Linked DNA regions of Sphaerisporangium rubeum. The protein of the gene in region 1 binds, or shares a complex with, the protein of each later gene. Links are inferred from orthologs where the notes say so. Each region holds a gene or a part of one and is shown on either strand. Other genes may lie near its edges.

Evidence for each region. The genes of interacting proteins can lie anywhere in the genome.
Region 2: rny (region 1) and BJ992_RS20135 share a complex: the UniProt entries of both Bacillus subtilis proteins name them as parts of the possible RNA degradosome complex. The link is inferred for Sphaerisporangium rubeum from one-to-one orthologs.

Annotation. Positions count from the first base shown.
Region 1 is NZ_JACHIU010000001.1:5,322,299-5,330,500, forward strand. The notes cover bases 2,121-5,044. They hold rny (ribonuclease Y), read right to left. Parts: upstream 4,431-5,044; coding sequence 2,811-4,430; downstream 2,121-2,810. Other genes in these bases: BJ992_RS22660 (S9 family peptidase), read left to right, coding at 2,121-2,720; BJ992_RS22670 (TIGR03557 family F420-dependent LLM class oxidoreductase), read left to right, coding at 5,012-5,044. In the rest of the region: BJ992_RS22655 (amino acid ABC transporter permease), read left to right, coding at 1-701; more of BJ992_RS22660, read left to right, coding at 843-2,120; more of BJ992_RS22670, read left to right, coding at 5,045-5,977; recombination regulator RecX, read right to left, coding at 6,056-6,775; recombinase RecA, read right to left, coding at 6,804-7,889; BJ992_RS22685 (DUF3046 domain-containing protein), read right to left, coding at 8,061-8,202. UniProt on the Bacillus subtilis protein: Endoribonuclease that initiates mRNA decay. Initiates the decay of all SAM-dependent riboswitches, such as yitJ riboswitch. Involved in processing of the gapA operon mRNA, it cleaves between cggR and gapA.
Region 2 is NZ_JACHIU010000001.1:4,683,958-4,689,652, forward strand. The notes cover bases 115-3,040. They hold BJ992_RS20135 (6-phosphofructokinase), read right to left. Parts: upstream 2,128-3,040; coding sequence 1,102-2,127; downstream 115-1,101. Other genes in these bases: BJ992_RS20130 (MHYT domain-containing protein), read left to right, coding at 180-1,034; BJ992_RS20140 (lactonase family protein), read right to left, coding at 2,289-3,040. Also shown: more of BJ992_RS20140, read right to left, coding at 3,041-3,296; BJ992_RS20145 (bifunctional helix-turn-helix transcriptional regulator/GNAT family N-acetyltransferase), read left to right, coding at 3,409-4,338; BJ992_RS20150 (P-loop NTPase fold protein), read left to right, coding at 4,423-5,695. UniProt on the Bacillus subtilis protein: Catalyzes the phosphorylation of D-fructose 6-phosphate to fructose 1,6-bisphosphate by ATP, the first committing step of glycolysis.

The sequences.
Region 1 (8,202 bases):
TCATCCCGGGGCTGCTGGCGACCGTGCAGGCCGCCGCGCTGTCGGCGGTGCTCGCGCTGATCTTCGGCATGGTCTTCGGGCTCGGCCGGCTGTCGGACCACGCCTGGATCCGGGTGCCGTCGGGCTGGGTGGTGGAGTTCTTCCGCGCCATCCCGCTGCTGCTGCTGATCTTCTTCGTGCAGTTCTTCCCGGCCACGGCCAGCGGATACACCGTCAACGTGCCGGCGTTCGCGGCCGTGGTGATCGGCCTGACCCTGTACAACGGGTCGGTGCTCGCCGAGGTGTTCCGGGCCGGCATCCTCGCCGTGCCGCGCGGCCAGTCGGAGGCCGGGTACGCCATCGGGCTGCGCAAGGGCGGCGTGATGCGGCTCATCCTGCTGCCGCAGGCCACCACCGCGATGATGCCGGCGATCGTCAGCCAGATGGTGGTGCTGCTGAAGGACACCGCGCTCGGCTGGGTCATCGCGTACGAGGAACTGCTGAACTTCGGCCTGAAGCAGATCCCGGCCAACTTCGGCAACCTCATCCCGAGCGCGATCGTGATCTCGCTGGTGTACATCGCGATCAACCTGGTGCTCGGCTACGTCGCGATCCGCCTGGAGCGCCGCAGCCGCCGCAGCCGCCGCACTCCGGCGGGCCCGGTGGCGGCGCCGGCGGCGGCCGGCGTCGGCGGCGCCACACCGGGGTCCGGCATGGAGTAGGCCCCGCCTGCCAAGGACCCCTTTTCCGATGCCGTCGCTCCCGCCGTACCACTCCGGCCGTCCGGTGCCGCACCGGTGGCCGGATCCGGTAGCCGTGCCGATACGGGCACGCGCCGCGGCGTTTTCCGGCAGGATTCCGCTATGCCCCCCAAGCCCGCCCCAGGGCGACCCGGTGCCTGGCCCTCACCGATCTCGACCGCCGACGTGGTGCGGGCCGCCACGCGGCCCGGTCATCCGTCGGTCGCCGGCGCGCTGACCTGGTGGGAGGAGGACCGTCCCGCCGAAGGCGGCCGGCGCACCGTCGTCCACGTCGCCGCCGACGGCACCCGCCGCGAGCTGCTGCCGGCGCCGTGGGACGTCCGCACCCGTGTCCACGAGTACGGCGGCCGGTCCCATGTCGTGGCCCCCGGCGCTGGGCTGGTGTTCGCCAACCACGCCGACCAGCGGCTCTACCTGCTGCCGGACGGCGGCGGCGATCCGAGGCCCCTCACCCCCGAGCCCGAGGTCGAGTGCGGGCTGCGCTACGCCGACCCCGTGGTGCGCGACGGCGAGATCTGGTGCGTCCAGGAGCGGCACACAGGGGACGGCAAGGTCACCCGCTCCATCGTGTCCGTCCCGCTGGACGGCGGCGAGGTGCGGCACCGGGTGGGTGGCCACGACTTCTTCGCCTCCCCCGTCGTCTCCCCCGGCGGCACGCACCTGGCGTACGTCTGCTGGGACCACCCGTCGATGCCGTGGACCGGCACGGAGCTGCGGGTCGTGCGGCTCTCCGGCGGCGACCCGGTGTGTGTGCGCGGCGGCAGGGACGAGTCGGTGCTCGCGCCGCGCTGGAAGGACGACGGCACGCTCTACTTCGTGACCGACCGCTCCGGCTGGTGGAACCTCGAAGAGATCACGCTGACCGGCGGGTCACGCGCGCTGTACCCGGCCGGCGAGGAGTTCGGGGAGGCGTCCGCCGAGCTCGGCGGCGCGCCGTACGCCGTGCTCGGCGACGGCAGGCTCGCGGTGCTGCGCGGCCGGGGAGAGCTGCGCCTCGGGGTGCTCGACCCCGCCACCGGCACGCTCACCGACCTCGCCACCCCGTTCGACGGGTGGCTGCCGTGCCTCGCCGCCGACGGCGCCACGGTGTGCGGCGTGGCGTACGGGCCCGCGCTGCCCCGGTCGGTCGTGCGGGTCGACGTCACGACGGGGCGGGTGGAGACCCTGCGCCGCGAGCCGGTCGGCGCGCCGGCCGCCTACATGCCGGTGCCGCGTCCGGTGGAGATCACCGGACCGGACGGCCGAGTCGTGCACGCCATCGTGTACCCCCCGGCCAACCCGGCGGTGCCGGCCACCGGTGGTCCCGCGCCGTACGTCGTGTTCGCGCACGGCGGGCCCGCGGCGCGTGCGATCGGTGCGCTCGACCCGCACAAGGCGTTCCTGACCAGCCGCGGCATCGGTGTGCTCGACGTGAACTACGGCGGCTCCACCGGGTACGGCCGGGCCTACCGCGACCGGCTGCGCGGCCGGTGGGGGGCCGGTGACGTCGAGGACGTCGTGGCCGCCGCCGAGTGGCTGGTCACCGAAGGGCTGGCCGACCCCGAGCGGGTCGCGATCCGGGGCCGAGGCGCGGGGGGCTGGACGGCGATGGCGGCGTGCTGCGCGTCCGGTGTCTTCCGGGGAGGTGTGTCGGTCTCGGGGGCCGGGGCACTCAAGGCGTTCACCGGGTCGACCCACGACTTCGAGTCGCGGTACGTCGAGTGGCTGGTCGGGCCACCCGATCCTCTGCTGTACGCCTCCCGGGAGCCCATGTCCCGCCTCGCCGGTCTCCGGTGCCCCATGTTGCTGATGCACGGCAGGAACGATCCAGTGGTGCCGGCCGCGCAGGCCGAGGCCGTCGTGTCGGCGCTCACCGAGCGGGGGGTGCCGTGCGCGTACCTGTCGTTCGACGGCGAGGGCCACGAGTTCCGCCGCGCCGAGACCCGCAGCGCGGTCCTGGCGGCGGAGCTGGCGTTCTACCAGCAAATCTTCCGCTCCTGAGGCGCCACCGTGCACCGGCTGCCGGTGGATCGCCGGCCCGGGGTCCGGTGGTCCGAAGGTCCAGGGGTCCGGCGGCCGCCGGCTCGGGGGTCAGCGGGCGAACTCGGTGGCGCGGGACTCGCGGACGACCGTGATGCGGATCTGGCCGGGGTAGGTCAGCTCCTCCTCCACCTGCTTGGCGACGTCCCGGGCTATCACCTGGGCCTGGATGTCGTCGATGGAGTCCGGCCGCACCATCACCCTGATCTCCCGGCCGGCCTGCATCGCGAAGACCTTCTCGACGCCGTCGTACGACTGGGCGATCTCCTCAAGGCGCTCCAGCCGTTTGACGTACGCCTCCAGGGACTCGCGGCGCGCGCCGGGGCGGCTGCCGCTGATGGCGTCGGCGGCCTGGGTGAGGACGGCCTCGACGGTGCGGACCTCCACCTCGTTGTGGTGGGCCTCGATGGCGTGCACCACGTCCTCGTGCTCGCCGTACCTGCGTGCGATCTCGGCGCCGATCAGCGCATGGCTGCCTTCGACCTCGTGGGTGAGGGCCTTGCCGATGTCGTGCAGCACCGTGCAGCGCTTGAGCAGCATGGGGTCCAGACGCAGCTCGCTGGCCATGATGCCGGCGATGTGCGCCGACTCGATGAGGTGCTTGAGCACGTTCTGACCGTAGGAGGTGCGGTAGCGGAGCTGGCCGAGCAGGGTCACGAGTTCGGGGTGCATCTCGGTGATGCCGAGCTCGACGAGCGCGTCCTCGCCGGCCCGCACGCACAGGTGCTTGACCTCGTCCTTGCTGCGCTCGTACGCCTCCTCGATGCGCTGGGGGTGGATGCGGCCGTCCAGCACCAGCTTCTCCAGCGTCAGGCGCGCGGTCTCCCGGCGCACCGGATCGAAACACGACAGCAGCACGGCTTCCGGGGTGTCGTCGATGATCAGGTTGACGCCGGTGGTGGACTCGAAGGCCCTGATGTTGCGGCCTTCCCGGCCGATGATGCGGCCCTTCATCTCGTCGCCGGGCAGATGGAGGACGCTGACCACCGACTCGGCGGTCTGCTCGGTGGCGACCCGCTGCACCGCTAGCGTCACGATCTTGCAGGCGCGCTTCTCCCCCTCCTTGCGTGCCTCGCTCTCGATCTCGCGGACCAGCAGAGCGGCCTCGCGTTTGGCCTGGTTCTCGATGGTCATGACCAGCTCGGCCTTGGCCTGGTCGGCGGTCAGCCCCGCGACCCTTTCCAGTACCTCGCGCTGCTTGTGCTCGATCTCGTCGAGGGCCTGGCTGCGGCCGGCCAGTTCGGCCTCGGTCTCCGTCACCGCGCGGCCACGCTCGGCGAGACGTCGGGCCTCCTCGTCCAGGCGCTCCTCGCGCTCGGCCAGGCGGTGCTCGCGGCGTTCCAGGTCGGACCTGAGCTCCTTGAGCTCGTTCTTCAGGACGCGGGTCTCCTCCTCGACGTCCTTGCGCATCCGCAGCGCGCCTTCGGCGGCGGCCTCGGCCCGGCGGAGCACCTCACCGGCGTCGCTCTCGGCCTTGACGCGGATCTGGCTGCCTTCGAGGCGTGCCTGCTCCAGCTCGGCCTGCACCTCGGCGAGCTGTTCCGGACGGGGATCGTGCCGGGCCGCGCGGTCACCACTGGTCCGGCGTATCAGCACGACCAACGCGACGATCGCGATGACTGCCAGCAGGACAACGGCTACCGCCAGCATGATCACGATTGTCGACGTCATGCGGGTGCACCCCTCCTCGCGTCGCGACCAAGCACACGAGGGTCACACCCACAGACGGAACGACCCGGCCGGGCGATTCTGGTCAGACAAATATGGACCAGTGTCCTGGCACCGAAGTACCCGGCCACTGGTTGTGATCGGTCTAGATCGTCCGACGTCAACCGTTATCGCAATCCGCACTGCGCGGAGTAACTCCTCACTGTGGTCGAGATTAAGCGTCAGAGAGGTAACGAGCAAGCAAAGTCCGCCCGTCAAGACGATCCGTCCCACTCACGACAGCCGGATGAGCACCCGCTAGCGACCCGTCTTGCCTGATTAGTCAGGTTTTGTCGGATAACTGGACAGAATCCGGCCGACAGGAAAGATAGGAGGTTCCCTCCGCACACCGTGACCACGCGACCACGGAGACCGCGACTCCGACCGCCTTCCCCGAAGCCGCACGGCCCCGAGTACCCCCCTTTTCGGACGCCTGCCGCAGGGCTGTGGCTGTCTGCGCCTCGGCGGTCCCTGCACCGGTGCTCGATTCCGGAGATTTTTCCGGCCATCCGGGCAAATCACTCGAACAGGGGTAGGGGGCTGCCATGGCCAGCATCGGATACACCATGATGTGCGAGCAGACGCCACCGCGGCAGCTCGTCGAGGACGTCGTCGCCGCCGAGCGTGCCGGGTTCGACTACGCCGTCATCTCCGACCACTACTTCCCCTGGCTGGAAGAGATGGGCCACTCCCCCTACGCCTGGTCGGTGCTCGGCGCCGCCGCGTACGCCACCGAGTCGATCCCGCTGATGACCTACGTCACCTGTCCGACGATGCGCTATCACCCCGCGGTCGTCGCGCAGAAGGCCGCGACCATCGGCGCGCTCTCCGGTGGCCGTTTCACCTTGGGGCTCGGTGCGGGTGAGAACCTCAACGAGCACGTCATCGGCCGTGGCTGGCCCCCGGTCAACATCCGCCACGAGATGTTCGGTGAGGCCATCGAGATCATCCAGGCGCTGTTCGGCGGCGACTACGTCAGCTACCGCGGCGACCACTTCACCGTGGACTCCGCCAAGCTGTACGACCTGCCTCCGGGTGAGATCCCCATGGCGATCGCCGCCTCCGGCCCGCAGTCGGTCGACTTCGCCGCCGAGTACGGCGACGCGCTGGTGGCCGTGCAGCCCGACTCCACCCTGGTCGACCGCTTCCAGACCTCAGGCGGTGACGGCAAGCCGATCTACGGCCAGCTCGCCATCTGCTACGACCAGGACGAGGAAGCCGCCAGATCCCGGGCCCACCGTCTGTGGCGATGGTTCCCCGCAGGCTGGAAAGTCCTCTCCGAACTCCCCTCCCCGGTCAACTTCGCCGCCTACGCCGACTACGTCCGCCCGGACGACGTCGCCGCTCAGGTCCCCTGCGGCCCCGACGTCCGCCCCGTTGTCGAGGCCGTCAAGGAATTCACCGACGCCAGCTTCACCCACGTGGCCCTCGTCCAGATAGGCGCCGACCACCAGGAAGACTTCCTCACCTGGTCCCAGAAAGAACTCCTCCCCGCTCTCCATTCCCTCTGACACCACTCACCGTAGGCCCGTTCACCTGTCGCCGACCTCCGACAGGTCGATCCAGCCGCCTTTGATCAGCCCCGGAGGTCAGTCCAGGCCGTCGAACATGTCGTCCTCAGTGGACTGGCCCTCGGACTCGAGGGCTTCGCGGACGACGCGGTAGGCGATGCCGCCGGAGTAGCCCTTGCGAGCGAGCATGCCTGCCAGGCGGCGGATGCGAGCCGCGGGCTCAAGGCCCGCGGTGGACGCGAGGCGGCGAGCGACCAGGCGGCGAGCGGTCTCCAGCTCCTGACCGGGGTCCAACTGGTCGACGGCGTCGCGGACGGTCTCCTCGGCGACGCCACGGTTACGCAGCTCAGAAGCCAGCGCTCGACGCGCGAGGCCCCGGCCGGCGTGCCGGGAACTGACCCACGCCTCGGCGTACGCCTCGTCATCGATCAGACCGACCTCGGTGTACCGATCGAGCACGGCCTCCGCCACGTCGTCGGGAACATTTCTCTTCCGCATCGCCTGCGCCAGCTCGGCCCGCGTACGGGGGGCGAGCGTCAGCAACCGCAGGCAGATGCTCCGCGCCACCGCCGCCGGATCGGCTGCGGCCCCGGACGCGGCCACCGACCCCGGCACCGGACCGTCGAACCCCCGGCCCGACGAGCCATCACGACCGCCAGACCCCCGACCGGTGGAGCGGCCACGGCCGCCGGACCTGCGGCCCGTGGAGGCACCGCGGACGCGCTCGGGGTCGGGAGACTCACCCCCGTCGTTCCAGAAAGGGCCGGTGGGACGGGGGGTGGGGTCTTCCGCGGGCATGCCGGGTCAGCTCCGGAGGCGGGGCGGATCAGACGTCGCCGGGCTTGGGGGCCTTGGCGCCGCGGGTGGGGGGTGACGGGGGGGTGGCGGCGGCCTGGGGCTCGGCGGGGGTGTCGATGCGGGGGCCTACGCCGAGCTTTTCCTTGATCTTCTTTTCGATCTCGTTGGCGATGTCGGGGTTGGACTTGAGGAAGTTGCGAGCGTTCTCCTTGCCCTGGCCGAGCTGGTCGCCTTCGTAGGTGTACCAGGCGCCGGCCTTGCGGACGAAGCCGTGCTCGACACCCATGTCGATCAGGCCGCCTTCGCGGGAGATGCCGACGCCGTACAGGATGTCGAAGTCGGCCTGGCGGAAGGGCGGGGCCATCTTGTTCTTGACGACCTTGACGCGGGTGCGGTTGCCGACGGGCTCGGTGCCGTCCTTGAGGGTCTCGATGCGGCGGACGTCGAGACGGACCGAGGCGTAGAACTTGAGGGCCTTGCCGCCGGTCGTGGTCTCCGGCGAGCCGAACATGACGCCGATCTTCTCGCGGAGCTGGTTGATGAAGATCGCGGTGGTGCCGGTGTTGTTGAGCGCACCCGCGACCTTGCGCAGCGCCTGGGACATCAGCCGGGCCTGCAGGCCGACGTGGCTGTCACCCATCTCACCCTCGATCTCGGCCTTCGGCACGAGGGCCGCGACCGAGTCGATCACGACGAGGTCGATCGCGCCGGAGCGGATCAGCATGTCGGCGATCTCAAGGGCCTGCTCACCGGTGTCGGGCTGCGACACCAGCAGAGCGTCGGTGTCGACCCCGAGCTTGCGCGCGTACTCAGGGTCGAGAGCGTGCTCGGCGTCGATGAACGCCGCGATGCCGCCCTGACGCTGTGCGTTGGCGACGGCGTGCAGCGCCACGGTGGTCTTACCGCTGGACTCGGGACCGTAGATCTCGACGATGCGGCCACGGGGGAAACCCCCGATGCCGAGCGCGACGTCGAGCGCGATCGCCCCGGTCGGGATCACCTCGATGGGGGCCCTGGCGTCATCGCCGAGGCGCATGACAGAGCCCTTGCCGAACTGGCGCTCGATCTGGGCGAGGGCGGTCTCGAGGGCCTTCTCGCGGTCGTTGGCTGCCATGGAGTGCCCCCTGGAGGGTGTGAGGTTTTCGTTTCCGTCGCCTGGAGGCTACGGGGTGGCACCGACAATTTCCGGAACCCGCGGCACCGGGACGTCGGCAGGTCCAAATATAGCGAACGATTGTTCGATCGGGGGGCCGAGTCCGGACGGCTCGCCGGAAGTGGTCACCGCTCAGCGAAGCCTCGGGTCGATGTCGGTCACCTCGCACACCGCGCGCCAGACGGTCTTGGCCGACTCCCCTTCGGCCAGCGCCTGCGTGACGGTACGGCCGCCGAGCTGAGCGATGACGTAGTCATGGGCCCAGGACTCGGCG
Region 2 (5,695 bases), 640 kb from region 1 along the record:
TGCCCTCTTTCGCAGGGCTTCCGAGCACGGGACACTTCCGTTCCCTGACATTTTCGGTCAGGTCTTCAATCAGGTCGTGATGCGCCGAATACTGGCAGCCACATCAGCGATGATGGGATACGTCCCACTATGACCAGGTAACACGAACCATGTTCGCGTTTCCCGCAAGGAGCGCACGCTTGTCCCACATCGACCACTTCTCCCACGGGGCGCTCATCCCCGTGCTGTCCTATGCCATGTCCGTCATCGGTTCTCTGCTCGGCCTGCTGCTCGCCTCCCGCGCACGCGTGACCGAGGGGGCCGCGCGGACCCGCTGGCTCGTCGCGGCGGCCCTGGCCATCGGCGGCACCGGCATCTGGGTCATGCACTTCATCGCGATGATGGGCTTCTCCGTGCCGGGCACGTCGATCCGCTACGATGTGCCGCTCACCGTCGTCTCCGCGTTCGTCGCGGTCGTCATCGTAGGGATCGGGCTGCTGCTCGCGGCCCGCGGCGGCGAGCACTTCCCGCGCCTCGCCGGCGCGGGCCTGATCACCGGGCTCGGCGTGGCCGCGATGCACTACCTCGGCATGTCCGCGATACGCATCCCCGCCGACCTGCACTACGACGTGGTGACCGTCGCGGCCTCGGTGCTCATCGCCGTGGTGGCCGCGACCGCCGCGCTGTGGTTCACCCTGCGGGTCGAGGGCCTGGTCGCCACCACGGCCGCCGCGCTCATCATGGGGGTGGCGGTGTGCGGCATGCACTACACCGGCATGTTCTCGCTCAGCGTCAGCCTGTGGCCGGGGCCCGCCGCGGACGTCGGCGGCGCGACCGCGCTGAGCTTCCTGCTGCCGCTGCTCATCGGCATCAGCCTGGTGACGCTCGGCCTGCTGCTCGTCGTCACCCTGATGCCCTCACGTCAGGAGATCGAGAACGAGGCCGCGCTGCTCGCGTCCATCGAGCGGCGCCGCGCCGGGATCGTTCCACCTCAGGCCCCCGCGGCCCCCGCGCGCCGTCCGTCGCTGTTCGACTCCGGCGGCCCCTCGCGCTGACCTGACGACGACGGCCCCGGCGACGTGATGTCGCCGGGGCCGTCGTCGTTCACCGTACGCCGGTCTGTCAGCCGAAGAAGACCTCCGCCTCCTCGTACCGGGACACCGGGACCGTCTTGAGCTCGGCGGTCGCCTCCTCAAGGCGCGCACGGACGATGTCGGTGCCGCGCAGCGCGACCATCTTGCCGAAGTCGCCGTCGTTCACCGCGTCGATGGCGTGCAGGCCGAAGCGGGTGGCGAGCACGCGGTCGTACGCGCTCGGGGTGCCGCCGCGCTGCACGTGGCCGAGCACGGTGGTGCGGGCCTCCTTGCCGGTGCGCTTCTCGATCTCCTGGGCCAGCATCTCGCCGATGCCGCCGAGACGGACGTGGCCGAAGGAGTCGAGCTCACCGGTCTGCAGGGCCATCTGGCCCTCCAGCGGGTGCGCGCCTTCGGCGACCACGATGATCGGCGAGTAACGGATCTTGAAGCGGCTCTCGACGTACTCACAGACCTTGTCGATGTCGAACGGCTTCTCCGGGATGAGGATGACGTTGGCGCCACCCGCCATGCCGGCGTGCAGCGCGATCCAGCCCGCGTGACGGCCCATGACCTCGCAGATCAGCGCGCGGTGGTGGGACTCGGCGGTGGTGTGCAGCCGGTCGATGGCCTCGGTCGCGATGTTGACCGCGGTGTCGAAGCCGAAGGTGTAGTCGGTGGCGTTGAGGTCGTTGTCGATGGTCTTCGGCACGCCGACGACCTTCACGTCCCGGTCGTACAGCTGCTTGGCGACACCCAGGGTGTCCTCGCCGCCGATCGCGATGAGCGCGTCGACGCCGTACTCGGCGAGGTTGGCCTTGATGCGGTCGACACCACCCTCGATCTTGATGGGGTTGGTGCGCGAGGAGCCGAGGATGGTGCCGCCGCGCGGCAGGATGCCGCGCACGCTGGAGATCTCCAGCGGCATCGTCTCGCCTTCGAGCGGGCCGCGCCAGCCGTCCCGGAACCCGACGAACTCGTGCCCGTAGACGCTCACGCCCTTGCGGACGACGGCACGGATGACCGCGTTGAGGCCAGGGCAGTCTCCGCCCCCAGTCAGTACACCGATACGCATGGCGGGTTTCCTCCCGATGTGGGTCTGCGGTCACACTTCTTGTGCGTCATGGCTGCCGGCGGGCACCGTCGGAAAGGCATTCCCCCCATCCGCCGGCGTCACCGCCCATGGCATTGTGCCGCAGCCGCCAACATTGGTCTAGACCAGCATGTGACAGGCGGTCAGACCGGTGCCGGCAACACGCAGGAGGGGCTGCCGACCTCGAACGCCAGACCCGTCGGCACCGGAACGCCGTCGTGCAAGGCGAGCACGGCGACGTTGTCGGACCGCTGGTTGGCGACGTACATGTGGTCGCCGGCGACCGTGAAGTGGCGCGGCCACAGTCCACCGCAGCCTACCTCCGCCAGGAGGGTGAGGCCGCCGTCACCGGTGAAACCGAACACCGCGATCGTGTCGGGGCCGCGGTTGGCGGCGTACAGGTGCCGGCCGTCGGGGGAAAGGTCGATGTGCGACACGAGGTTGCGGCCGGCGGACCCGGTGGCCGGCACCGCGCCGAGCTCGCGCCACCCGTCGTCGTACACCCGGATGGCCCCGTCCAGCTCGCCGGCGACGTACCAGCGGCCGTCGCGGCGTGCCATGTGGCGCGGGCCCATGCCGGCCGGCATGATCACCGGCCCGTCCGGGTGCGGCGCCGGCGCGGCGCCGGTCGTGAAGCGGCGGATCCGGTCGGTGCCGAGGTCGGTGGCGTACAGCGTGCGGCCGGGGCCGAACGTCGACTGGTGCGCGTGCGGGCCGGCCTGGCGCGCGGGGTCGGCGCCGTGACCCTCGCCGGGGAACAGGTGCGGACGGCCGTCGAACAGGCCGGAGCTGCCGAGCCGGAACACCGCCACGGTGCCGTCGCCGTAGTTGGCGACCGACAGCCACGTGCCTGAGGGGTCCACGGCGACGTGGCAGGGGTAGGAGCCGCCACTCGGTCCCTCCGCCAGCAGCGCCGGCCCCTCGGCGTCGGCGGAGAAGGCCGCCACCCCGCCTTCCTCGCATTCGAGCACCGCGTACACGATCGGCAGCCGCGGGTGGAAGGCCAGGAACGACGGGCCGGTCGCCGCGGTCTCGGCGAGTGCCTTCAACTCGCCGTTCCCCTCGCGCCGCACGACGGTCAGCCCGGTCCCCGAGCCACCGGTGCCGGGGGTGTATCCGCCGATGAAGAGCATGCCGTTCCCCGCTTCCATGCGGTCGACGATACCGCGCGCCGATCTTGAGGCCTGATCAGGAGGCGGGCCCTGGAACGGCGACGCGCTTTATGTTTGACTGAGTCAACGAAACAGTTGATCGGAGCAAACGATGCAGGAGCTCATCGGCGGCGTCCGCGCGTTCAACCGCTTCTACACCCGGATCATCGGGGTGCTCGGGGCCGGCATGCACGACACGCCGTACTCGCTGACCGAGGCCAGAGTGCTGTTCGAGCTGTACGGCCACGGGGACCTTCCGTCGGCGGAACTGCGGCGGCGGCTCGGTCTGGACGCCGGCTACCTCAGCAGGATGCTGGCCGGGTTCGAGTCCGGCGGGCTGGTCACCCGGGAGCGCTCGGCCTCCGACGCGCGGCGGCAGGTGGTGCGGCTCACCGCCGAGGGCCGCGCGGCGTCCAAGGTGCTCGACGAGGCCGCCGCCGGCGCCGCGCGCGACCTGCTCGGCCCGCTCACCGCCGGGGACCGCGAGCGTCTGCTGTCGGCCATGGACACCATCCGCCGCGTGCTGTCCCCCGCACCCGGCGCCGTGCCGTACGTCATCCGGCCGCCGCGGCCCGGCGACCTCGGCTGGATCGTCCAGCGCCACGGCGCGCTGTACGCCGAGGAGCAGGGGTGGGACGTCACCATGGAGGGCTACATCGCCGCCATCGTCGCCGAGTACGCCACCTCCCGTGACCCGCGGCGCGAGGCGTGCTGGATCGCCGAGGTGGACGGGGTCCCCGCCGGCTCGGTCATGTGCGTGCGCGGCCCGGACGAACGCACCGCGCAGCTTCGCCTGCTGCTGGTGGAGCCGTCCGCGCGCGGCATGGGCATCGGCTCCCGGCTCGTCGAGGAGTGCCTCGTCTTCGCGCGCGCCACCGGTCACACCCGGATCGTCCTCATGACCGTCGCGGGCCTCACCTCGGCGCGCCGGATCTACGAGGCGGCCGGGTTCGCGCTGGACGACGAGCATGAGGTGGACGCCTACGGGACGCGCGTCACCGAGCAATGGTGGTCGCGCACGCTTGAGGGCAAATCTCGGTAAAAAGCCGCTCTTGAAGTGGCATGGCGGGAGTGAGGTGCCATGCGGCGTTGACACCATCGGCAGTGCGCCCCAGGGAGCACGCCGATGACCTCGATGATCGTTACCGCGCCGCCGGCACCCGCCATCAGGAACCGCAAGGCCCTGGTCTTCCTCGACCCCGAGGACGGCCCCGAGCACGCCGCGCGCAGGCTGGCGCACGCGCTCGACGCCGAGGGGTACACCGTGCGGACCGCCGCGTGCGGCGACGAGGAACAACGGCGGGTGGAGGCGTTCCTCGACGCGGTGGAACCCGGTGACCTGCTGCTGGTGCGATGGTCCACCGAGTCGGGGTGGGGACGCAGGGAGTTCGGCGCGCTGATGGCGGAGTTCGCGCGGCGCGTCGAGCGGTCCGACGGCGCGGCGCTGCTGCTGGTCGTGGACTTCGGCTGGCTGATCACCGTGGACGGCGGCCGTTCCCACGAGACCGTGGGACGGCTGCGGGTCAGCGGCGAGCCGGTGTCCGCCGCCGCGGCCCTCACCACGAGCGCCACCATGCCGGGGGAACGGCCGGGCCGCACGGTCTCGCTCACCGCGATCCTCGCCGACGGCATCCTGTCCGGCGCCGCCGATCTGGACGGGGACGGCACCGTCACCGTCGGCGACCTGTTCAGGTACGCCGAGGAGCGCTGCGCCGCGCTCGGCGCGGACCGGCGGCCGTACCTGCTGACGTACGGCGAAGGCGAGCTGATCGGCGTCGCCGCGACCCCCGGACCGGCGCGGCACCTCGGGCCGGCGTTCGGCACCGCTCTGGCCCGCCTCGCCGTCACCGGCGACCCCGTGCCGCCGCTGTCGGCGACCGAGCTGGTGGGACGCGTCTACGACGTCCACCTCGGCGAGAACGCGCGCCGGCTGCTGCGCCGCGCCACGCTGCTCGACGACGACGAACCCCTCACTCCCGACCTCGCGTACCTGCTCACCCGGGGAGACCCGCCGGCCGCCGGCGACGAGGCCCGTACGGCCGAGACCGCCACCGAGGTGGAGGAGGCCGTGCGTGAACTGCTCGCCTGGGGACTGCTCGGAGAGCGTGCGCCGTTCACCGACCCCGCCGTACGGCACGCGGCGGCGGCGCGGCTGGACGCGGCCGAACACGCCAGGGTGGCCGCCGCGCTGCGGCGCCGCCGCGCCGCGCACCGCGCCGTACGGCCCCGGACACGGATCACCGGCGACCGGTGGACCATCACCGACCGGCTCGGCCACCGGGTGCACGCCGAGGCCGTCGCCGCGTTCATCCGCCACCCGGACACCAGGCCGCCGCTGACGATCGGCGTGAAAGGGCCGTGGGGAGCCGGCAAGACCTCCCTGATGCGCATGATCCAGG